Regions from separate parts of the Fictibacillus arsenicus genome, predicted to be linked through region 1. Evidence: a T-box and tRNA genes for the amino acid it is inferred to sense, from the RefSeq annotation. Region 1 holds a T-box; the other holds one or more tRNA genes.
The links. The T-box of region 1 lies ahead of ileS (isoleucine--tRNA ligase). A T-box ahead of a tRNA ligase gene usually reads a tRNA of that ligase, here a tRNA-Ile.
Positions count from the first base shown of each region.

Region 2: it has a tRNA-Ile gene. The T-box ahead of ileS (isoleucine--tRNA ligase) is inferred to sense a tRNA for this amino acid. The anticodon was not compared.

Region 1 is NZ_CP016761.1:1,768,992-1,781,255, forward strand. It holds gene ABE41_RS09275 (AbiTii domain-containing protein) at 1-301, opposite strand, end outside; gene ABE41_RS09280 (hypothetical protein) at 364-1,692, opposite strand; gene ABE41_RS21035 (hypothetical protein) at 1,987-2,148, shown strand; gene spoIIGA (sigma-E processing peptidase SpoIIGA) at 2,991-3,902, shown strand; gene sigE (RNA polymerase sporulation sigma factor SigE) at 3,935-4,654, shown strand; gene sigG (RNA polymerase sporulation sigma factor SigG) at 4,776-5,558, shown strand; gene ABE41_RS09300 (YlmC/YmxH family sporulation protein) at 5,947-6,231, shown strand; gene pgeF (peptidoglycan editing factor PgeF) at 6,306-7,130, shown strand; gene ABE41_RS09310 (YggS family pyridoxal phosphate-dependent enzyme) at 7,135-7,815, shown strand; gene ABE41_RS09315 (cell division protein SepF) at 7,828-8,250, shown strand; gene ABE41_RS09320 (YggT family protein) at 8,270-8,545, shown strand; gene ABE41_RS09325 (YlmH family RNA-binding protein) at 8,555-9,328, shown strand; gene ABE41_RS09330 (DivIVA domain-containing protein) at 9,405-9,914, shown strand; T-box leader at 9,954-10,179, shown strand; gene ileS (isoleucine--tRNA ligase) at 10,471-12,264, shown strand, end outside.
Region 2 is NZ_CP016761.1:2,496,501-2,508,764, reverse strand. It holds gene ABE41_RS13010 (metal ABC transporter ATP-binding protein) at 1-455, shown strand, start outside; gene ABE41_RS13005 (metal ABC transporter permease) at 468-1,310, shown strand; gene ABE41_RS13000 (Fur family transcriptional regulator) at 1,343-1,738, shown strand; gene ABE41_RS12995 (DUF1540 domain-containing protein) at 1,808-2,020, shown strand; gene ABE41_RS12990 (DUF4190 domain-containing protein) at 2,145-2,513, shown strand; gene ispG (flavodoxin-dependent (E)-4-hydroxy-3-methylbut-2-enyl-diphosphate synthase) at 2,747-3,847, opposite strand; gene ABE41_RS12980 (hypothetical protein) at 3,941-4,261, opposite strand; gene ABE41_RS12975 (DUF1002 domain-containing protein) at 4,429-5,304, shown strand; gene ABE41_RS12970 (DUF1189 family protein) at 5,338-5,880, opposite strand; gene ABE41_RS12965 (Na/Pi cotransporter family protein) at 6,070-7,674, shown strand; gene ABE41_RS12960 (DUF456 domain-containing protein) at 7,742-8,224, shown strand; tRNA gene ABE41_RS12955 (tRNA-Asn) at 8,377-8,451, shown strand; tRNA gene ABE41_RS12950 (tRNA-Met) at 8,456-8,532, shown strand; tRNA gene ABE41_RS12945 (tRNA-His) at 8,554-8,629, shown strand; tRNA gene ABE41_RS12940 (tRNA-Ile) at 8,660-8,736, shown strand; tRNA gene ABE41_RS12935 (tRNA-Ser) at 8,744-8,836, shown strand; tRNA gene ABE41_RS12930 (tRNA-Phe) at 8,962-9,037, shown strand; gene ABE41_RS12925 (superoxide dismutase) at 9,252-9,863, shown strand; gene ABE41_RS12920 (hypothetical protein) at 9,865-10,137, opposite strand; gene ABE41_RS12915 (MFS transporter) at 10,238-11,515, shown strand; gene ABE41_RS12910 (penicillin-binding transpeptidase domain-containing protein) at 11,637-12,264, shown strand, end outside.

The sequences.
Region 1 (12,264 bases):
TTTCAGTGATTGGTTGAGCAATTTTACATTTACTAACTATATCCAATATTTCCTCGTCTTCGATAATGACTGGAGACCAACCATGATAAGCATTAAACCACTGAATTTTTCCAACAACTTCTCTGTATTCTGGAATTTCATTTCGGGGCACTTTGAAACCATTCAATTCTTGATTAACCCATTGCTCGAACTCTATGATTTTTAATTTCCTTGCAACAACCATTGACTTTCTTAATAAATCGGAAATGTTTGAAGTTGACCTCATGGCTTCCATTTGAAGTTCTTGAACAATTGAACCCATTGTTTATTCCCCTTTTCGCCTTGTTTTAATTGAAAAGAGAGAGGGGAGCGTTATGTCCTCTCTCACTTAGTTGATATAATTTGTGTTACTTTTTCAGCTATCGCTTGCAGCAATTGAGGATTAGAGCTTACAGTCTCAAGAGCATTTTGTTGTATCTGAGTTTGTCCTTGTTGAGTTTGTGTATTCGGTAATTCAACTCCAAAATACTTATCAACAAGACTTTGCTTTACCTTTTTTTGTTCCGTTTCTTCTAAATCTTTCAGATAAGGATCAAGTGAAGCGAGTTCCAATTCTATTTTTCTATTTCGACGTTCTTCATTTCTATGGTTAGTAGCTTGTTTTGCACAATAAGTGAACAGGGTTATTCCTACACCAGTCAAGACTACTCTACTGATTAAAGCAGTCCAAGTCATTGTTCCTTCATGAAGAATAATGAACTTATAACCAAACCATAAAACACCTAAAATCGAAAGAATAGAAATAGCATTCCAAACAAAAGCTTTATTACCTTCACTATTGGCAATTTTTTGATAACCTTGAGCGAGTCCTTTCATACTCATTATTCCAAGTATTTTTTCAGCCTTTTGGTTCATTTCTTTTATTTGGTCAAGCTCAGATTGTACTTTAGACTTCAAATCGTCAATTAATGTATCAAAAGACTGTTGTTGATTTTCTGTTTGTTGTTCAAAACCCTCATTTAATGTATCAAAGGACTCCTTTTGTGTTGTAACGAGCTTTTCAAAGCCATCGTTATATGAACTAAGATTCTCTTTAAAGTCATCTTCAGCTTTCTTCAAGAAGTCATTGAACTCTTCATTCCTATTCGTTTGGGCATTTAAAAACTGATTCTGAAAATCACTGATAACTGAGTCAATCCTACCTTTTTGATTTTCGATTGCACCAGTTAGTTCATTTAGTTTTTCAGTATTAATTTTTAATGTTGCAGAGGTATCTACTGCTTCTCTTTCTACGTTTGACAAGTGTTGACCAACAGATTTTCTAAAAGAAATTACGGAGCTTCTAATCCCTTCAATATCATCTGGGGTTTTTGGAACCAAGAATTGAGTGAAATAGGGTAACAAATTTTCAAGGTGATTGAATATATTGGTTAAATGCTGTTCGTTTTTATCATTCCTGAAATTTGTTAGATAACTAGCAATTTGATTAATAGTGTTATTCATATTTGTTAATGAAGTTGTTGAAACTAGCCACGGGTCAACCTTGTCCAAAGCTTCTTTCAAAAAGGTAAAGGTCTCAAGTATTCTACCTAACATTTGCAGTTTGTTTGTATTTAAATTACTAGAGTCCATTTCGTCTAATAATTGTAATACTCTATCGATATTGGTGTATGTAGCATGTTGGGTTATTCTTTCCTCTAGTGCAATTGACATGAAATTCACTCCTTTAAACAATCCATATAATATTAATTATATAGCAAGTATCGATAGGAATGTACAAATATTGACAAAAACAAGTTCCGCTTATATCAAATGCTTGGAGAAGTGTTTTTGATTTTAGGTTGAAACTTAACCGTTGAGAATGACCACAACCTTTTTAGACTGTACGGAGTTTTCTCAATTGCAAAGAGCTTCTTTTTATTTTGTCACAACGTTAACATCTTCTCGTTGGTTCAAGTAATGAGACAAGTCTGCTCATTAATAAACTTGAATAAGGAGTTGGTCAACATGAAAAATCAACATGAAAATTTTTTGGAGAATAATATAATAGAAAAGAACTTAACCAGTGAGACGAAGGTCGAAGGGATTGGGACGGTGAAAACATATGGAGAACTAAATGTGAGGAAACTTGTTGAGAGGTTACTTAAGTCAAAGTATATTGCCGATTGAATGGAGACCAATATGGCTCCAATTTTTTTTGCATAGTTGTTGCAAAATACTCATAGTTTGTTTTCATATCATTGTTGCATTTAAAAGTAGCTGATTTCCGCTCCAGGTTGCTCGCTTTTCACCTATCGAACGTTGAGCCTCCTGTCGCTTTGCGCCATTAGTTTCAATGAAGCATATGTGCTCCTGCGTCTCAAAGCAACTCTCAATGAAGCCAGCTTCCTCGTCGCATGCTTTGCGAGAAGAATATTCAGGTAGTTGGCACGCTCGTCCCGTAGGACAAGGAAGGCAACGACCGCATTATATCGCACGAAGAAAATGTGATTTTTATTTTTAAGGAGTCGGGCAACCTTGCGCTTCCATCAACATGCATGTTAAGAGAATAAAAAAATTAAAACATTCAAAAGCAACAATCCTATAGAAAACAACCTTTCTAAACTTCTTTTGGCTTTCTATACAAAAGGATCATTGAAAAGTAGATTGTTGCTGCAGATAGATTTATGAAGTGCTTCATTGAATAGTTGATTGGAGTGTAAGGTGCGAGACTCCTGCGGGACAGGCGGGCAGGTGAGACACTTAAGAGTGAAACGTACAAATGTGGCTCACCGCCTGCCCCGCGGAAAGCGAGCACCTGAAACGGAAATCAACCACTTCCAAGAGCAGCAAGGATTACCAAAACAGAGCGTTTAATTTTGTCATATTCTTGTCCCAAAAACGTATATCTAACATATAAGCTTTTTTGACAAAAAAAGAGAAAATAAGAACAATACTTCTCTCATAAACTGACAGACTTTCAAACAACCTATACGTTATACTAATTTCAAAATTAAGAAAGGAGAAAACCAATGACCCTTTATTTGGATGTCATTTGGTTTCTTAATTTCTGCATTGATTATGTATTGATCTCGTTAACAGCCTATGTTTTAAAGCGCAATGCATCGAAAAAGAGAATCCTTCTTGCCTCTCTTCTAGCATCCAGTTACGTCATTTTAGTTGTCTATCCAGAACTGATGGTTTTCTCACAGCCTTTGGTAAAGTTTCTTTTGTCTATTGCAATCATGATTACAGCTTTTGGCTTTAAACGTATTCGATTTGTAGTGAAAAATGTAGCGATGTTTTATTTTGTTTCCTTTGTAACGGGTGGCGGAATTTTTGCACTTCATTATTTTATGCAGAGTGAAGCTGTGATTATGAATGGGGTTATTTCAACCAAAAGTACAGGAATGGGTGATCCGGTAAGCTGGTTGTTTGTAGCGGCAGGTGTACCAGCTCTTTGGTATTTTTCGAAGAAAAGAGTAGATGACATTACTGTGGAAAAAATGGATTCCAACAGTCTTGTCAAAGTGAAAATCTCTATTGGAGAAGTCATTATTTATGCAAATGGACTTATTGATACAGGTAATAAATTATACGATCCCATTTCAAAAATGCCCGTTATGGTTTTAGACATGAACATCCACAGCTCTGAATTTCCAGAAGCTATTCAAACGGCTGCAAGAGATGTGATGTCGATTGGTACTGAGGATAATGATCATCCATGGATCAGCAGATTGCGAATCGTACCGTATCGATCTGTTGGACATCAGCAATTTCTTGCCTGCTTAAAGCCAGATCGGATTGAGATTGAGAAGGATGGAATTGCAGTTTGTTCACCGCCGGGTCTTGTTGGATTAAGCTGGACTTCATTATCAAGCGAGGGTCAGTTTGATGCCATTGTGCATCCGAAAATGTATCTTCAACATGTACAAGCGTCATAGTAAGCACTTGATGTGAAAGGGGAGTAAAAATGATCAGCAAATTGCGACTTAGGATAACGATGTTTTGGTATAAGCTATTATTCAAGCTTGGATTAAAATCAGACGAAATTTACTACATCGGCGGTAATGAAGCGCTGCCTCCTCCATTAAGTAAAGAAGAAGAAGCGGTTTTGCTCGAAAAACTGCCTTCAGGTGATCAAGCTGCCAAGTCCCTTTTGATCGAACGAAACTTGCGTCTTGTTGTTTATATTGCCAGGAAGTTTGAAAATACAGGAATCAATATCGAGGACTTAATAAGTATTGGTACGATAGGTTTAATTAAAGCTGTAAATACGTTTAATCCAGAAAAAAAGATTAAACTAGCCACATATGCTTCCAGATGTATTGAGAATGAAATATTGATGTACCTGCGTCGCAATAACAAAACACGTTCTGAAGTATCTTTTGACGAACCATTAAATGTGGATTGGGATGGCAATGAACTGCTGCTTTCAGATGTTCTCGGTACTGAAGATGACCTTATAACAAGAAGAATTGAAGCTAACGTTGACCGGAAACTTTTACTAAAAGCTCTTTTTACACTCAATGACAGAGAGAAACAGATCATGGAACTCAGGTTCGGACTCTCAGGCGGAGAAGAAAAAACACAAAAAGATGTAGCAGATATGCTGGGTATATCTCAATCATATATCTCGAGGCTTGAGAAGAGAATTATTAAAAGGCTTCAAAAAGAATTTAATAAAATGGTTTAGATATTATTCTATATAGGATATTGAATCATTAACTGCTTTAATCAAAATTTACAATTGCATAAATTTCCCTCCGTTCGGTGATACTTAATTTGAAATTAGCTCCCGGCAGGAGGGAAAAGACTTGACAAGAAATAAAGTTGAGATTTGCGGAGTTGACACATCAAAGCTTCCTGTTTTAAAAAATCCAGAGATGCGTATCTTGTTTGATAAAATGCATAAGGGTGATCCGGATGCGAGAGAAACTCTGGTGAATGGAAACCTCAGGCTCGTCCTGAGTGTGATTCAGCGATTCAACAACCGCGGAGAGCATGTTGATGATTTATTTCAAGTAGGGTGTATCGGACTCATGAAGTCTATTGACAATTTTGATCTTGGTCAGAATGTTAAATTTTCTACCTATGCTGTACCGATGATTATTGGTGAAATAAGGCGTTATCTTCGGGACAATAATCCGATACGCGTTTCCAGAAGTCTAAGAGATATTGCTTATAAAGCATTGCAAGTTCGTGACCAGCTCATGAATAAACTATCTCGGGAGCCAACAGCACAGCAAATTGCAGAAGCGCTAGATGTACCGAAGGAAGAAGTCGTTTTTGCACTCGATGCCATCCAAGATCCTGTGTCATTGTTTGAACCCATCTATAATGATGGAGGAGATCCTATTTTTGTTATGGATCAGATCAGTGATGATAAAGCTAAAGACATGCAATGGATCGAAGAAATCGCATTAAAAGAAGGTATGAGACGTCTAAACGACAGAGAAAAAATGATATTAACTATGAGGTTCTTTCAAGGCAAGACACAGATGGAAGTGGCAGATGAAATTGGAATCTCCCAAGCCCAGGTGTCAAGACTTGAGAAAGCAGCAATATCTCAGATGAACAAAAATATACAGAGCAGCTAAAACCCGCAGATCTGCGGGTTTTTTTAATGAGCTTTTTTCTAAAAGATTGTTGCTATTGAGTATTCCTGTCACCTCTCTTCTTTGATAAGTTGATAGGAGTGTAAGGTACGAGACTCCTCGAAAATGAAAAATCACATTTTCTTCGTGCGATGTAACGCTGTCTAAGCCTTCCTTGTCCTGCGGGAGCAGTGGGACAGGTGAGACCCCGCCAGCGCGAAGCGATAGGGAGGCTCACCGCACACCCCGCGGAAAGCGAGCATCCTGGAGTGGAAATCAACCACTTGCAAGATCAACAAAGTTTATGAAAACAGCCTAATATTTCTTTATTGCTACGAACATGAAACAGCTTGTTCCTTCATATAATGAAAACAGAAAGGCGGGTTGTGACATGAACAAAATATCAGACTTTCAAGTTAAAGACGTTGTTAACGTAGCAAACGGAAAAAAACTAGGCCATATTGCTGATCTTGAGATTAATTTAAATACCGGAAAGATTGACGCAATCATCATTCCTGGTGCAGGAAAAATGCTTGGGTTTTTTGCAAGAGAAAATGATATTGTAATTCCATGGCGCAACATCGTTAAAATAGGTGCAGACGTAATACTCGTCAGGCATATGGAAGCCAGTGAATTAAACGAATACGTAAAAGAACCGTTTGATCAATTGAAATAAACGGTTCTTTTTTTCTTTATTCCTCAAAAATGTGGTAAAATAAAGATAAAACTTTCCAGGAGGAATACATAGAAATGAAGACATTTAAACAAACTGGAAAGCACCTTGTTATAGAAGAATGGCAAAAAGAGAATTCCTTTATTACCGCTGGTTTCACCATGCGTGATGGAGGGTATAGTCCAATGCCTTTCAACTCATTAAACATGGGATTTCATGTTAATGATGAACCCAGATTTGTACAAGATAACCGCAAAACTTTTGCCGATGAAATTAATTTCCCGATTCAATATTGGGTAGGTTCAAAGCAGGTTCACGGTACACATATTGTAAAAGTCACTGGAGAAGACCGTGGCAGAGGCTCAATGGATTTTGAAACTGCTATCTCAGATGCGGACGGATTGTACACAAAGGATGAGGACGTTCTATTAACTTCTCTCTATGCAGATTGTGTTCCGCTTTACTTTTATTCACCAAAAAATAACTTGATTGGTCTGGCACATGCGGGATGGCGCGGAACAGTAGGGAAAATCGGTCCTAAAATGATCGAGCTCTGGTGTGAAAAAGAGAATGCAGACATTCAAGATATTAAAACAGCAATTGGACCTGCAATAGGTGAATGCTGTTATGAAGTTGATGAAAAGGTTATTCGTGAAGTAAAAGAAGCATTGAAGCAGGATGAAGAACCGGGTGTATTCACAACAAACAATATTGGCAGATTTCAATTAAACTTACAAAGATTAAATGAGATTCTATTCTTGCAAGCCGGAGTACTTCCAGAAAACATCATGGTCTCCCAGCAATGTACGAGCTGTGAAAATTCTATGTTCTTTTCACACCGCAAAGATAATGGCAAGACGGGCAGGATGATGAGTTTTATAGGCAGGAAAGGAGTTAAGTAAGCGTTTGAACATATTAGAAAATAAAGAAAAGATATTAAATGAGATTCAAGCTGCATGCATGAAAAAAAACAGGTCTCCAAAGGGCGTTAATCTAGTTGCTGTAACGAAATATGTAAGTAACGAAACGACGAAGAATGCTGTTTTGGCAGGTGTTGAACATATCGGTGAAAACCGCATTGAAGGATTGCTTGAAAAAAAAGAATACCTGGCAGACAAGAATGTAAAATGGCACTTTATTGGCACGCTTCAGTCTCGTAAAGTAAAAGATATTATCAATCATGTAGATTATATCCATTCCTTAGACCGGCTAAGCTTAGCAAAAGAGATTCAAAAAAGAGCAGACAAGACGATTTCTTGTTTTGTACAAGTCAATGTTGCTGAAGAAGATTCGAAACATGGACTGGCAGTAAAAGAAGTTATTAGTTTTGTCGATAAACTAAAAGACTACGACAAAATTAAAGTTGTAGGTCTTATGACAATGGCGCCTTTTACAGAAGATGAATCGATTGTAAGAAATGTATTTTCAACGTTAAAACAGTTGCAAATCGACATTCAAAATAAAGATCTGCCGCATGCACCTTGCGAGGAACTTTCTATGGGAATGTCTAACGACTATGTGATAGCAGTTGAAGAAGGAGCAACCTTTGTTCGAATTGGAACAGACTTAGTAGGAAAAGAATTTTAGGAGGTGGAATAAATGGGAATCAAAACAAAGTTTAAGCGTTTTTTTGATTTAGAAGATGATTATGAGTATGAGAAAGATTATGAAGAAGAGTCTTTGGCTGAAGAGGAAGAGATTACACCATCTCATACCAAAAAGGGCAAGCCGAATGTTGTGAGCTTGCAAAGTATCCAGCAGCAGGTTAAGGTTGTTCTTGTTGAGCCGCGCGTTTATGCTGAAGCTCAAGATATTGCGGATCAGCTGAAAAATCGAAGAGCAGTAGTTATGAATTTGCAAAGAATTCCGCATGATCAGGCTAAACGTATCGTAGACTTCTTATCAGGGACTGTTTATGCGATAGGCGGAGATATCCAAAAGCTCGGACCAAATACATTTTTGTGCACTCCTGAAAACGTTGATGTTTCCGGTACGATCTCAGAAATGATGGACGAAGACTAAACCAGGCAGGTGAAATTTATTGGTATACGAAATTGCAAACGTAGTTCAGACACTGATACAAATCTACTATTACATGATAATAGGATACATACTTTTATCTTGGTTTCCTAACGCTAGAGAGTCTTCAATCGGCCAGGTTATTGGAAGGCTTGTAGAACCTTATCTCTCTCCTTTCCGCAAAATCATTCCGCCGCTCGGCATGATTGATCTTTCGCCAATCGTAGCACTTATGTCACTGCACTTTGCGCAATATGGAGTAAGTGCAGTAGCTAGAATGCTCGCTGGCTCATTTTAAGGTTTTTTTATGAGTATTTACCAGCATTACCGGCCAGAGGAACATGAGTTTGTTGATCGCGTAATGAGATGGAAATCAGAAACGGTTGAACGATATAGTCCGAAGCTGACTGATTTCCTTGATCCTCGTGAACAGGAAATTGTTAAAACAATTGTAGGAAACGATACAGATGTACGCCTCTCTTTGTGGGGAGGCTCTTCTTTTTCTGAACGAAAAAGGGCACTGCTTTATCCGGATTATTATGAAGCAGCACAAGATGATTATCAGCTCGTCTTTTATGATATTGCCTATCCATCTAAGTTCACAACAATCGAGCATCGTGATGTGCTGGGAGCTTTGATGAATATTGGAGTAAAAAGAGGCAAGTATGGCGATATCCTAATATCCGGAGATCAAGTACAATTTGTTTGTGCAGCTGAAATATCAGGATTTATAGAATTGAACCTTACGAAAATAGGTAAATCAGGAGTTAAACTGCATCATATAGGAAATCATGACTTGATGGAAATTAAAACTGATTACGATGAAAAAAATGGAACCGTTTCTTCTCTCCGGTTGGATGTTATTGTTGCTGAGGTTTATAACCTTTCACGTTCTAAAGCTTCACCTTTAATACAGCAGGGCCGTGTTAAATTAAATCATAAAATAATAGACCAGGTTGCAGCAGAAGTTATGGAAGGTGATGAACTCTCAGTTAGAGGTTTTGGCAGAAGCAAATTATTCGCTATTGAAGGCATGACCAAGAAAGAAAAATGGCGTATACGATACGGACTTTTAAAATAATTTCCAGGAATAGAAGGAATGACCGACATTTTGTCGAAATTAGGTAGGAAATAATGCATCTATGGAGGTGGCTGTTTTGCCTTTAACGCCGTTGGATATTCATAATAAGGAATTTACAAGAGGTTTCAGAGGGTATAGTGAAGATGAAGTGAATGACTTTTTAGATCAAGTCATTAAAGATTACGAAGCGGTTATTCGTGAAAAGAAAGATTTAGAGGAAACAGTTTCCAAGCTTGAAGAAAAAATTTCATACTTTAAGAACATTGAAGAAACGTTGAATAAATCCATTCTTATTGCACAAGAAACTGGTGAAGAAGTAAAGCGCACAGCTTCAAAAGAAGCACGCTTGATCGTTAAGGAAGCTGAAAAGAACGCAGACAGAATTATCAATGAATCGTTATCGAAGTCCAGAAAGATTTCAATGGAGATCGATGAATTGAAGAAGCAATCATCTGTGTATCGCACACGATTTAGAATGTTAATCGAAGCACAGTTGGAGATGCTAAAGAATGATGACTGGGATTCTCTAAACGCCCCTGAAAATCTTGAAGGCTATGAACTTCAGGAAGTAAAGACGGAAGCTTGACATTCATTTAAAAAATCGCATATACTTTTGTAAGATTAATATGTGACGAAGACGGGGACAGTAAGGTACTTTTCTCTATTATAGCGAACCAGGAAATGGTGCAAGCCTGGTATAGAGCGGTATTCGAAGATCACCCCTGAGTTCCTGGACTGAAAACTTTAGTAAGTTCAGGCGCTTCATCCACGCTACGGATGACTAAGCGGGTTTTAGATGAAAATCAGAACCTATTAGGGTGGTACCGCGGGTTAACCTTCTCGTCCCTACTGTAACAGTAGTGGGCGAGAAGGTTATTTATTTGGCTTTTTTCTAATAGATTGTGGTTTGAGTATTTTTTTCAATCTCTTCAATGACAAGTTGATTGAAGCGCAAGGTGCGAGACTCCTGCGGGACGAGTGGGACAGGTGAGACTCCTAGTGGTGCAAAGCGCCAGGAGGCTCACCGCCCGCCCCGCGGAAAGCGAGCATCCTGAAGCGTAAATCAACCACTTACACAAGCAACAAGGAATGCGGAAAACAGCACTTTATTTTTACGGTAACGATATTAAGGAGGAAAAGCAATGAATTATAAAGACACTCTTTTGATGCCTAAAACGGAGTTCCCGATGCGTGGAAACCTTCCACAGCGTGAACCTGTTGTTCAGGAGAAATGGAATGAATTAAATATCTATGAAAAAGTTATGGAAAAAACGAAGGATCTGCCGCCTTTTATCCTTCATGACGGTCCTCCTTATGCAAATGGTGATATTCATATCGGCCACGCTGAGAATAAGATTCTAAAAGATATCATCGTTCGTTTTAAATCAATGACAGGTCACTATGCTCCATATGTTCCTGGCTGGGATACACATGGGCTGCCGATTGAAACGGCTTTGACAAAAAGCGGAAAAGTAAAAAGAAAAGAACTCACAGTTGCTGAGTTTCGTAAACTTTGTGAAGAATATGCATTAAAGCAAGTTGATCATCAGCGTGAACAATTCAAGCGTCTTGGTGTTCGCGGTGATTGGGAGAATCCTTATATCACTCTTGATAAAAGATATGAAGCTAGACAGATCGAAGTGTTTGGCGAAATGGCAAAAAGAGACCTTATCTACAAAGGATTAAAGCCAGTTTACTGGTCGCCTTCCTCAGAATCTGCATTGGCTGAAGCAGAGATCGAGTATCAAGATAAGCGTTCTGCTTCCATCTATGTTGCATTTGATGTGAAAGATGGAAAGGGAGTTTTGGATGCAGACGAAAAACTCGTTATCTGGACAACAACTCCATGGACGATTCCTGCAAATCTTGGTATTTCAGTTCACCCTGAACTAGACTATGTTTCTGTTCAAACTGAGAACGGTAAATATGTTGTAGCTGAAGCATTAGTAGAATCTCTTAAGAAAGAGTTTGAATGGGAACAAGCTGAAATTGTTAAACGATTTAAAGGAGCAGAAATCGAACATGCTGTTGCAAGTCATCCGCTTTATGGACGTGATTCACTCGTTATGCTTGGTGACCACGTAACAACAGATGCAGGTACAGGATGTGTTCATACAGCTCCTGGACACGGGGAAGATGACTTCCTTGTAGGAAAGCGCTACGGATTAGACGTTTTGTGCCCAGTAGACGACCGCGGTGTAATGACAAAAGACGCTCCTGGTTTTGAAGGTCTGTTCTATGATGAAGCAAATAAGCCGATCACAGAACAGCTTCAGGAAAAAGGTGCATTATTAAAGCTTTCGTTTATCACTCACTCTTATCCTCATGACTGGAGAACGAAGAAACCTGTTATTTTCCGAGCCACAGCTCAATGGTTTGCTTCAATTAAAGGAATTCGTGATGATATGCTTTGTGCGATTGAAGAAGTGAACTGGGTTCCTACATGGGGTGAGACTCGACTTCACAACATGATCAAAGACCGTGAAGACTGGTGTATTTCCCGTCAGCGTGCATGGGGTGTGCCGATTCCGGTATTCTATGGTGAAGATGGCGAAGCGATCCTAACAGAAGAAACGATCGCTCACGTTGTAGAACTATTTAGAGAGCATGGTTCTAACGTATGGTTTGAAAGAGAAGCGAAGGATCTTCTTCCTGAAGGATTCACTTCTCCACACAGTCCAAACGGACGTTTTTCAAAAGAAACAGATATCATGGATGTTTGGTTTGATTCTGGAACATCACACTGGGGTGTGCTAGAAGAAAGAGAGAACTTAGTTCGTCCAGCAGATCTTTATCTTGAAGGATCTGACCAATACCGCGGCTGGTTTAACTCGTCACTTTCAACATCTGTTGCAATCACTGGCAAAGCTCCTTATAAAGCAGTGCTAAGCCATGGATTTGTTCTCGATGGGGAAGGACGCAAGATGAGTAAATCA
Region 2 (12,264 bases), 730 kb from region 1:
TGTTTGGTAAGGTTGGGTTATTCCGCTTTTTAAAATCTTCTGATAAGCAAAAGGTGTGGGATGCTTTAAAAGCTGTCAATATGGAAGATTTTGCGAATAGAAATATAGGGGAACTCTCCGGTGGCCAGCAGCAGCGCATCTTTATTGCTCGTGCTTTAGTCAGTGATCCCGAACTTCTTATTCTAGATGAGCCTACAGTTGGTGTTGATATCGAATCTTCAGAGTCATTTTATAAAATGCTGAAGAATTTACATCGTGAAAATAAAATGACACTCGTTTTAGTTACACATGATGTTGGCGTTATGACGAATTATGTTACAGATGTAGCTTGTTTAAATAAGCAAATACATTTTCATGGGAATACAAAAGAATTTGAAGAAAGTTCTTCAGAAAAAATGTCTGCTTTTTATGGGCATCATGTTCATGTCATTCATCATGACCATGATCACGAGTAAGGGGATGAATGGATGTTACCTTTTTTAAAATATGAATTTTTACAAAATGCCTTTTTAACAGGCATTATGGTCGGTCTGTTAGCTCCTGTGTTAGGGGTATTTATTGTTGTCAGACGTCAAGCTCTAATAGCAGATGCTCTTTCACATATAACCCTGGCTGGAATTGCAGCGAACCTGTTACTCGGAAAGTGGTTTGCAGTATTCGCGGGAGCTAATCCGGTATATATGGGCATGGCTTTCTCTGTTGGCGGTGCTGTTTTTATTGAACAGCTGCGAAAGGTTTATAAGCATTATGAAGAATTAGCAATCCCGATTATCATGTCAGCTGGAATAGGTTTAAGTGTTATTTTTATTTCAATGGCGGATGGATTCAATACAGATCTGTTTAATTATTTATTCGGCAGTATTATTGCGGTTAAGCAATCGGACGTTTGGACAGTATTTGCAATATTAGTGGTTGTACTCGCATTTGTTTTCTTTATGTACAAAGAATTGTTTGTACTTTCATTTGATGAAGAACAGGGTAAGCTTTCAGGAATCAGAAGCAACTGGATATTGATTGCATTTATGGCTATCACAGCGTTAGTCATTGCTGCATCCATGAAAATTGTAGGAATCCTCTTAGTTTCTTCTCTCATGACTTTGCCGGTAGCGGCAAGCATTAGAATAGCTACTGGATTTAAACAAACGATATGGCTTTCAGTTCTATTTGGCGAAACTGCGGTTATTGCTGGTATGTTTTTATCATATTATCTGGATCTTGCTTCTGGTGGTACAATTGTAGTATGCCTGATCATTATTTTGAGCTTGTCTATATTCTATAAGAAGCTTATGGGTTCACGAAAGGCGGGGTAACTGTGAGATTCACATTAACAATTGAAGATGCAATGGATTTGTTAAAAGAAAAAGGATACAAATACACAGAAAAACGAAAAGATCTTCTAACCCTCTTTGCTCGTGAAAAAAGATATCTTTCTGCAAAAGATGTTCAGGAATCCCTAAAGAATCAATATCCTGGATTAAGTTTTGATACGATCTACAGAAACTTAACAACATTCGTGGAACTTGGATTGCTTGAAGAAACAGAATGGGAAGGCGAACGAAAATTCCGGTTCACTTGTTCCCATAATGAACATCATCATCATTTAATTTGTTTAACTTGCGGAAGCACAAAGTCCATTCATACGTGTCCGATGGAAGTGTTAAACAGTGAATTGAATGGGTTTGATGTGACTGGTCATAAATTCGAGATCTATGGTTATTGCAGAGATTGCAAAGAATGAAATTAAGATATTTTTTTAAGTATGCTCCTCCTTTATTTTAGCCAAGCTATAAGTAAAGGAGGTTATTTTATGCCTGATGTTAAATGTAATGTATCAAATTGCACATATTGGGGTGAAGGAAACAATTGTATCGCTGATGCGATCCTTGTTGAAATTGACAGACATGCAAATAATTCTTATGACATGAGTGCCAATGGTGAACTAGTTGGAGATGCTGCTCACAAAGATCATGCACATGATCCAGCAGAAACGTGCTGTCATACTTTTAAATCAAAGCATTAAGGATGGGGGCCTGCTAAATAGGCCTCTTTTTCCATTGAACGAAATGTCCATAACTTAACATCTATGAAATGACTCAATTAATGCCATAATAAGAACGCTCCTTAAGACTAAAAGAGGGGGAAACATGATGGCAGATGACAGATATGAACGTAATATAAATGAAGCTGACTATCGGGAAGAGATGGCAGCTGAAGCTGTACCAGTAAAAAGTGATATGGTTTATCCTGAAAGCGAACGCCCGCGTTTTGCAGACAGGGACCATAGACGCGGGCATGAAGAGGAACGCGAAAGAGAAGGCGGAAAAGCGACAGGTGTTATCGCTTTAATCCTTTCTGTTCTTTCTTTGTTTATTGCTCCAGTTTTGTTTGGGGTAGCAGGTATTATCGTTGGATTTGTAGCCAGAAGACAAGGTGCCCATACACTCGGGAATTGGGCAATTGGACTCGGTATCGTTTCCATAATTATTTCCTTATTTTTCGCACCATTCTTTTAACGTAAAAAGGAGCAAAGAAGAAGCTGCTGCTTCTTCTTTTTTTTGCTCATTGATTGCCGCGTTTTGTCGAAAATTCGATAAATGTAAATTAACGTGCGATTTTTTCGCATTACCGCGGGATTAATTTTTTCCTTGATAAAACTGTTCTTTACATACAAACTAAATTAAATATTGTACACTGTATCCTTTCTTATTTTAAGCATAAAAAAGCCCCCATGATGGGAGCTTTTTCTTTATGCTTGCTGTGCTTTTAATTTTTCTGCATGTGCTTTGGCTAAAATATCTACTTCTTTTTTCAGTTCATCCAGCAACTGATCCTCTGGAATCTTTCGTATGATCTCGCCATGTCGGAAAAGCAATCCTTCTCCGCGAGCACCGGCAATGCCGATATCCGCTTCTCTTGCTTCACCAGGACCGTTAACTGCACATCCTAATACGGCTACTTTGATCGGTGCGCGTACCTTTGAGATGTACTCTTCGACTTCATTTGCGATAGAAATAAGATCTATTTCTATACGCCCGCATGTTGGACATGAAATTAATGTTGCAGCGTCTGAAAGAAGACCAAAGGATTTTAATAATTCCCGGGCAACTTTTACTTCTTCAACAGGATCTGCACTTAGTGAAATGCGGACCGTATTACCGATACCTTTATGGAGGATTACTCCCAGGCCTGCTGCACTTTTTACAGTTCCTGCGAAAAGTGTGCCTGATTCAGTTATTCCAAGGTGCAATGGATAATTAAATGCTTTAGATGCCTTTTCATATGCTTCAATAGCTAAATTAACATCAGATGCTTTCATCGAAACGATAATATCGTGAAAGTCCAGTTCTTCTAAGATCCGGATGTGTTCGAGAGCACTTTCTACCATACCATCTGCAGTAGGATACCCGTATTTTTCAAGATATTTCTTTTCTAATGACCCAGCATTTACGCCAATCCGGATTGGAATTCCTTTTGCTTTTGCAGCTTTAACAACGGCTTCAACTTTTTCTCTTCTTCCAATGTTCCCCGGATTAATTCTGATTTTATCAGCTCCGCCTTCAATTGCTTTTAGAGCAAGCTTATAATCAAAATGAATATCAACAACTAAAGGTATGCTGATCTGCTTTTTAATATCTGCAATTGCTTCGGCAGCACGCATATCCGGACATGCAACCCGGACAATCTGGCAGCCGGCTTCTTCTAAACGTTTTATTTCAGCGACTGTAGCTTCAACATCGTGTGTTTTTGTAGTCGTCATACTTTGTACGATAACCTGGTCAGTCCCTCCAATTGTTAAAGGTCCGACTTTTACAGGTCTTGTTTTAGAACGGTGGGTGATTTCACTCATTTGGTGAATCGCTCCTTTTATCAAATTGACAGTATTATTCTGTCCTATCATCAGTTCATTTTAGCAGGGATTATTTTGTTTTGACAAGTATTGTTACCTTTCTGCCTTTTTATATATAGGAAATTTATACGTTTTTCCTAATTGAATGTTTTCAGGATTGACTCCTGGGTTCAGGGATTTAAAGTCTTTTATCATAGTTGTGATGGTATACCCGCCATGAGAATTTAATTCCTCTACTACTGAAATTAATGTATCTCCAGGGCCAGCTTCATAAGGTTTATAATTATTATTTTTTTCCGTTGTTTGAATTTCTGCGTTCACCGGCTGAGTTTGAGGGAGTGTACCAATTTTAAGATCGTAAGCAACCACATATAGGATTAGAAGAATTGAACAGCCTGTCAAAAAACGTTTCATTTTTCCCTCTCCTTTCTCATATTGAACTATATGCTTGTCCTATTGTTTTATGACAAGTTAAAAGTGACTTTGATACGAGCATTGGTGTAAAATGGAAAGGTGTGATGGACACAAAATAAATTTTCATACGTATCTATGTAGTTGTACCGAGGGGAGAGGTTAACTGTATGAAAAAGGCAAAAATATTTGCATTGCTGTCAATCATGGCTGCTGCTCTACTTATAGCTCCATTAAAGATGTTTGCAGATGCAGCTCCAGGAGACGTAATTGTCACGCTTGGACAAAATCTTACAGATGAACAGAAAAATTCTCTTTTAAAAGAGATGGAAGTATCAGCTGATGTCCAAACCGTAACGGTAACAAACGAAGAAGAACACAAGTACTTAGGTGATTATATATCAAAGGCCCAAATTGGTTCGAAGGCTATATCATCTTCTAAAATTACAGTAGGTGAAAAAGATCAGGGGCTATCTGTAAAAACGAACAATATCAACTGGGTAACTGAAGAAATGTACATGAATGCATTGACTACAGCAGGTGTTACAGATGCTGAAATCTATGTAACAGCCCCATTTGAAGTGTCTGGAACAGCTGCATTAACTGGGATTCTTAAAGCATACGAAACCACCGCACAAATCGAAATACCAGAAGCTCAAAAGCAAGTAGCCAATGAAGAGATGGTCAAAACTGCAGAACTTGGAGAAAGAATTGGTGCAAAAGAAGCAACTGAACTCATGACTCGAGTAAAAGAAGAAATCGCAAAAAATCCGGTACAGTCTGAAGACGATCTTCGAGCATTGATTGAAAAAGTTGCGAAAGACATGGGAATTGAACTTACACAAGAAGAATTAAACGGGTTGATTGCTCTGTTTAATAAAATGAAAGACTTAAATATTGATTGGGATCAGCTTCAAAGTGATTTGAAGAACATTAGTGAAAATTTAGGTGATTTTTTAAATAAAGAAGAAACACAATCTTTTATTCAAAAAATTCTCGAATTTCTTAGCGCAATAATTGAGGCGATTAAATCACTATTCAAATAATGACATTATAAAAAGCGGCTGAGTAGCCGCTTTTTATTTTTTATCTGGAGACTTATAAATGGCTGCAGTCAAAATAATAAAAGTGAGAACCCAGAATAAGAAATAAGAATAAGGGATATGCACATTCATTAAAAAGATGATTGTTAATAATATCACAGGCAGGGTAATTGAATAACAAGACATTACCCATAAATGACGGTATGAAAGTTTCTTATTTAGAATCTTAGATACAGGAAGGCCGATCCCGGATAAAACGGAAACCCCTGAAAACAATAGACCTGAAAATAGAATATACATAGCTGCGTAAACGACAATTAATATGATAGGTAAAACACCGTTTACAGAGGAAGCAAAGTCCTGCATCTGTTCAGGATTGAGACCGTAGTTTTGAAAATTGTCCATCGGGTGATCTTCTTTATTAAACATATTGAAAATAAATATTAAAAGTACAGGCAACATGCAGACAAAAGTTATGGATAATACGTATATAATGGTGCTTCCTACACCAAATAATCGGAAGTTTGAAATTGCTTTTGCGGAAAATAAACTTTTTAAAAATCGGATATGTAATTTCATTTGAAAGCTCCTTTGCAGTATGGCTTTTTTAGTGTACATGAAGCATGAAAATCCGACAATATTTAATTAATTGTAAAGGAAATGTTACAAATCCCAATTTTTCATTTACATAAACTACACAAATCGAGATAATGGCAAAGGTCGATAAAAGATAGTTATAAGGAGCTGTAAATATTGAATTATCAAGAAATGTTATTTCAATTTATCGGAGGACTGGGGATCTTCTTATTCGGTATTAAGTATATGGGAGATGGTCTTCAAAACTCTGCTGGAGACCGATTACGGGAAATACTTGATAAATTAACGACAAATCCTTTTATGGGAGTTTTAGCGGGAATATTTGTTACAGTTTTAATTCAGAGTAGTTCTGGTACAACTGTACTGACTGTTGGACTTGTTAATGCTGGATTTTTAACATTGCGCCAAGCTATTGGAGTAATTATGGGAGCGAACATCGGAACTACAGTAACCTCGTTCATTATTGGTTTTGATGTAGGTGAATATGCTTTACCTATAATTGCTGTCGGTTCTATATTGATTTTCTTTTTCAAGAATCCTAAGTATAATTACTTCGGTCAGATCACATTTGGATTTGGTGCGCTTTTCTTAGGTCTTGAACTCATGGGTGACGGAATGAAGCCATTGAGAAGCCTTGGAGCATTCCAGGAATTAACAGTTTCAATGAGTGATAACCCAATTCTTGGTGTTGTTATTGGTACTTTATTTACGGTAGTAGTTCAATCTTCAAGTGCAACGATTGGTATTTTACAAGAACTATATTCACAAAACATGATTGATCTTAAAGCTGCATTGCCTGTTTTATTTGGTGATAACATCGGAACGACAATCACTGCAATTTTAGCAGCAATAGGAACTACTGTTGCAGCAAGACGTGCTGCTTTAACACATGTAATCTTTAACTTACTTGGAACAGTCATCTTTTTAATCTTACTTGTTCCTTTCAGACACTATATTGAATTTTTATCCGGAAAACTCGACTTAGAACCAGCTATGCAGATTGCTTTCGCGCATGGTACATTCAACCTTGCAAACGTATTGATTCAGTTCTGGTTTATTGGATTGCTTGCATTAATTGTTACAAAAATTATTAAAGGTGAAGATACTTTAATTGAATATAAAGCTAAACATCTTGATGAAATCGTTCTAGAGACATCTCCAGCAATGGCGATCAGCCAAGCTAAACAAGAAATTATACGAATGGCTAACTACTCACAGGCCGGTTTAAAAGAAGCAATAGATTATTTAAATAAAAAAGACAAAAAGAATTCTGATTTAGCTCTTCAATATGAAGAAGCAATCAATAATTTAGATCGTCAAATTACATCTTATCTCGTTAAACTATCTGCACATCCATTAACACCGCAAGAATCAAGTGAACATTCTATGCTTCTTGATACGTCACGTGATATTGAACGTATTGGTGATCATATGGAAAACATTATTGAACTAGTTGATTATCAGCTGCGAAATAACGTGCGTCTTACTGACACTGCTAAACAGGATTTAGATGAGATGTTTACTTTAACTGTATCTACAGTGGATAAAGCGGTAAAGGCTTTAGAAGGAAACAACATCGATCTTGCCAAAGAAGTTCTTAGTCAGGAAGATAAAATTGATAAAATGGAGCGCACCCTTCGCAAACAGCATATAATTAGAATGAATGAAGGCGCATGTGATGGAAATGCAGGTATCGTATTCGTCGATATTATTAGTAATCTAGAGCGAATAGGGGACCACGCAGTAAATATTGCAGAAGCGGTATTAGAGAAGTAAAATGAAACCCAGGAGATTTTTTTCTTCTGGGTTTTTAGTTGGCATTATTTTGAAAGGTGATGGTGATTTGGAAACTGTTTATTGGGTCTTAATTGCTGTAGTATTTGTTATCAGTTTTTTAGCACTGATTTATCCGATCCTGCCGGGTGTATTATTTTTAGCAGCTGGATTTTTAATTTATGGATTTGCTTTTTCTTTTGAACCATTTTCGCCATTATTCATCATCATCCAGGTTTTATTGTTTATCAGCTTGTTTGTTGTAGATTATGCTGGTAATGCATATGCAGTAAAAAAGAAAGGCGGCTCTAAAGCAGCGTTATGGGGAAGTACGATAGGACTGATCGCAGGTCCATTCGTTATACCAGTAGCAGGGATGCTAATAGGTCCTTTTTTAGGTGCTGTTCTTGCTGAATTGATCTTTCATAAAACAGGTTTTAAGTCTTCAGTGTCGATTGGTATAGGGACTGTTCTTGCTTTTGTAGGAACGACTATTATAAAAGTATTTACTCAGGCTTTAATGATAGGTTATTTTTATTACCAAGTCCTATAAATCGACCTTGCTTAATCCGCTTATGCATGCTATATTATTTTTGTTCTAAAAAAGTACATGTGTTCGTTTGAATAACTTTTAAAATGTTATTGACATTAATAAAGACAACATGCTATAGTAGTTCTTGTCCTTAAATAATGTTAATTCATTATTCCACAGTAGCTCAGTGGTAGAGCTATCGGCTGTTAACCGATCGGTCGTAGGTTCGAGTCCTACCTGTGGAGCCATTTTGGCGGTGTAGCTCAGCTGGCTAGAGCGTACGGTTCATACCCGTGAGGTCGTGGGTTCGACTCCCTCCGCCGCTACCAAAATGTTTTTTGTTCACGATGGCGGTCGTGGCGAAGTGGTTAACGCATCGGATTGTGGTTCCGACATTCGGGGGTTCGATTCCCCTCGTCCGCCCCATTTCTTACTTACATAACCTATATTTCACATGGACCCTTAGCTCAGTTGGTCAGAGCGGTCGGCTCATAACCGATTGGTCGTAGGTTCGAGTCCTACAGGGTCCACCAAAGTCGAGGAGGTATACCCAAGTCCGGCTGAAGGGATCGGTCTTGAAAACCGACAGGGGTGTAACAGCCCGCGGGGGTTCGAATCCCTCTACCTCCTCCATATTTTTTTGCTCGATAGCTAAGAGCATAACAGCACTAATTAGCTGCGGGTTGTCTCGACGGATTATCATATAGTCATTTCTTTTAGAGGAAGAGACAGGGTGCCGAAGGACAGTTAAATATCTTGGCTCGATAGCTCAGTCGGTAGAGCAGAGGACTGAAAATCCTCGTGTCGGCGGTTCGATTCCGTCTCGAGCCACCATATGTATACATACTAAAACCTTATGTTAATCGTAAGGTTTTTTTGTTTTATAAAAGGATACAGTGTTTAAGAATTGAAAGTTTAGACTAAATTTGATAAGGTAAAATTGTTAAATCACTTTTTAAACAAGTAAGTTGATTAAATGGTTTCACTTTTCAAGATAACCCTTGAAAATGAAAATAAAAACACTACATATTATAAGGAGGAAATGAACATGGCTAAATTTGAACTGCCTGCATTACCTTATGAATCAAACGCACTTGAACCGCATATTGACAAAGAAACAATGGAGATCCACCACGGTCGTCACCACAAAACATATGTTGATAACCTGAATGCTGCACTTGAGGGTCAATCAGAATTTGAAAATAAGTCATTAGAAGACATTCTTTCAAACCTTGATTCTCTTCCGCAAAACATTCAAACAGCTGTAAGAAATAATGGCGGCGGACATGCGAACCATAGTCTTTTCTGGGAAGTAATCGCACCAGGCGGAGCGAACTCTCCATCTGGCGAGCTTGCTGATAAAATCAACAGCAAGTTTGGAAGCCTTGAAGCGTTTAAAGAGGAATTTGCAAACGCAGGTAAAACAAGATTTGGATCTGGCTGGGCTTGGTTAGTTGTAAACAATGGTGAGCTTGAGGTTACAAGCACTCCAAACCAAGACAACCCAGTTATGGAAGGTAAGACACCTATCCTTGGTTTGGATGTTTGGGAACATGCTTATTATTTGAAGTATCAAAACAAGCGTCCTGATTACATTGCTGCGTTCTGGAATGTAGTAAACTGGGATGAAGTTGAAAAGCGTTATAACGAAGCAAAATAGTTTAATGAAAGCTGCTGGCATCCCAGCAGCTTTTTATTATGCCTTTGTCATGAATCTCATAATTTTTTGCTAATTTTATTAGTAAGTCATCAAGTAATAAATTGCCATCTCCAAAAGGAACATTAGACTGAATAACAAAAAGGTTTCTTGCTTTGAAAAACCAGATATGATCCCCATAAGTCTCTAAGGAATCTGCATTTTTCCGTGAATAATCATCTTCTAAAACCAAGGGTATACCAAAGCCCTGATCATGATAAATCCAATATTCAAACATATTTATGTCTCCTTATACAATTAAAGCCAATTAGTTAAATAATGAATAGCCCTATTACTCTTGAAAGACACTAACGACGATATGTAAAGGGGCGAATAACATGATATGGAAAAAATTCATGGAAGACGACCAATACCCTAGAGATCTTTTTTTACTTCTATTTGTCGGTGGCTTATTTACATTAAGTACTGCTTTATCAAATACATTTGTTAACATTTTTTTGTGGAAGCAGTCCGGCGAACTGACAGATATCGCTTTATATAATCTATCTATTGTAGTCATGCAGCCTGTTGCATTTTATTTGGCAGGTTGGTTTGCTAAGAAAATTGACCGGGTTATTGTGTTAAGGATTGGTGTTGTCATTCTTGCGTTGTTTTATATAGGTGTTCTTTTTATGGGTTCACTTGCAAGTCATTACTTGTTTGCGTTAGGGGCAATGTTAGGTTTTGGTTTGGGATTTTATTGGCTTGCCTTTAATGTTCTGACATTAGAAGTGACTGAACCCGAGACTAGAGATTTTTTCAATGGTTACCTGGGTGTATTGAATTCATTGTCCGGTATGATTGGTCCTCTAAGTGCAGGCTTTATTATCACAAGGATGGACAAACATTTAGGATATGAAACCATTTTTACAATTTCAATGATTTTATTCTTAGTTGCTGTCGTGATCAGTTTCTTTTTAAAAAGAAGAAAAGCCGATGGATATTTTGGCTTAAAAGAAGTTTTTCAAGAAAGAAAAGAAAATAAAGCTTGGTTCCAATTGTTGAATGCTCATTTCTTTCAAGGTTTGCGGGAAGGGACGTTTATTTTTTTAATCGTAATCTGGGTTTATACCACCTCAAAGAGCGAATTTGCTCTTGGAACATTCGGATTTGTTCAATCAGTTGTATCTTTTATTGGGTACTATATCGTTTCTCATTATTTAAAGCCATGGCATAGGAAAAAAGGGATCTTCGCGGGCGGTTTATTATTGTTCATCTCTCCATTTATGCTTCTTGTACCTGTTTCTTTTACTCTGCTTATTATATATGGCATATCAGTATCTATAGCGTATCCGTTACTCCTTGTTCCTTATGTTTCATTAACTTATGACATTATCGGTAAATGCCGGGGGATTTATGAAAAAAGGATTGAGTATATTGTAGTTCGTGAATTTTTCCTTAACGCGGGAAGAATATTTTCAATTCTTATATTCTTGTTTGTCATAAATTTTCTTTCAGAAGAAAACGGTATTCCGATAATATTGCCAATATTGGGGGCAGGGCATTTCCTGATATACTTCTGTTTAAGAAACGTATCTGTACCAACCAGTACAACTGATCAAACAATAGAACTTGCTGAAACACAGCAAGATGGCAATAATCCAAATAAACAATAATTAACTTTTGACATACTAACAGGTGTAAGGATACTATTGTTATGTAAAGATAATAACCGGTTGGCTTCAAGACACCTTTCATAAGGTGTCTCTGCTGTTTTAAAGGGAGATTTACAATATTATGAAAACAAAATCAAATAAAAAGAAAAATCATGTACCGATTCGGATGAATGCCTTGTTTTTATCGGTATTTTTTCTCTTTTCAGTGCTTGTTCTAAGATTAGGCTACATACAAATTGTAAAAGGTGAAGAGTACAAACGGACTGCCTATTTGACGGAAAATGTGACAACAAAGCTTGATGCCCCGCGCGGAAAAATGTTTGATGCTAATTATCGAGTAGTAGTAGATAATGAGCCAGTATTTTCGATAACGTATACAAGAACACGTGAAGCTGATACTGTAAAAAGACATGAAATTGCAAAAAAAATGGCTGAGTTGATCGATAAAGACTCGGAGGAATTAACAGAACGTGATAAAAAGGATTATTTTATCTTTTTAAATGAAGAAGAAGTGGAAAAGAGAATATCAGCTGCTGAAAAAGAGAGCACTCCTCCAGAAGAGCTTTATGATTTGATGCTGGAAAAAGTAACTCAGGAAGACATTGAATCATTAACGAAACAGCAGCTAGAAGTGCTGTCGATTAAAAGTGAAATGGATAGAGGCTATACACTTTCTCCTCAAAGAATAAAAATTGGTGCAACCAAAGAAGAAATCGCTTTGATCAGTGAACATCTTCCGGAACTAGAGG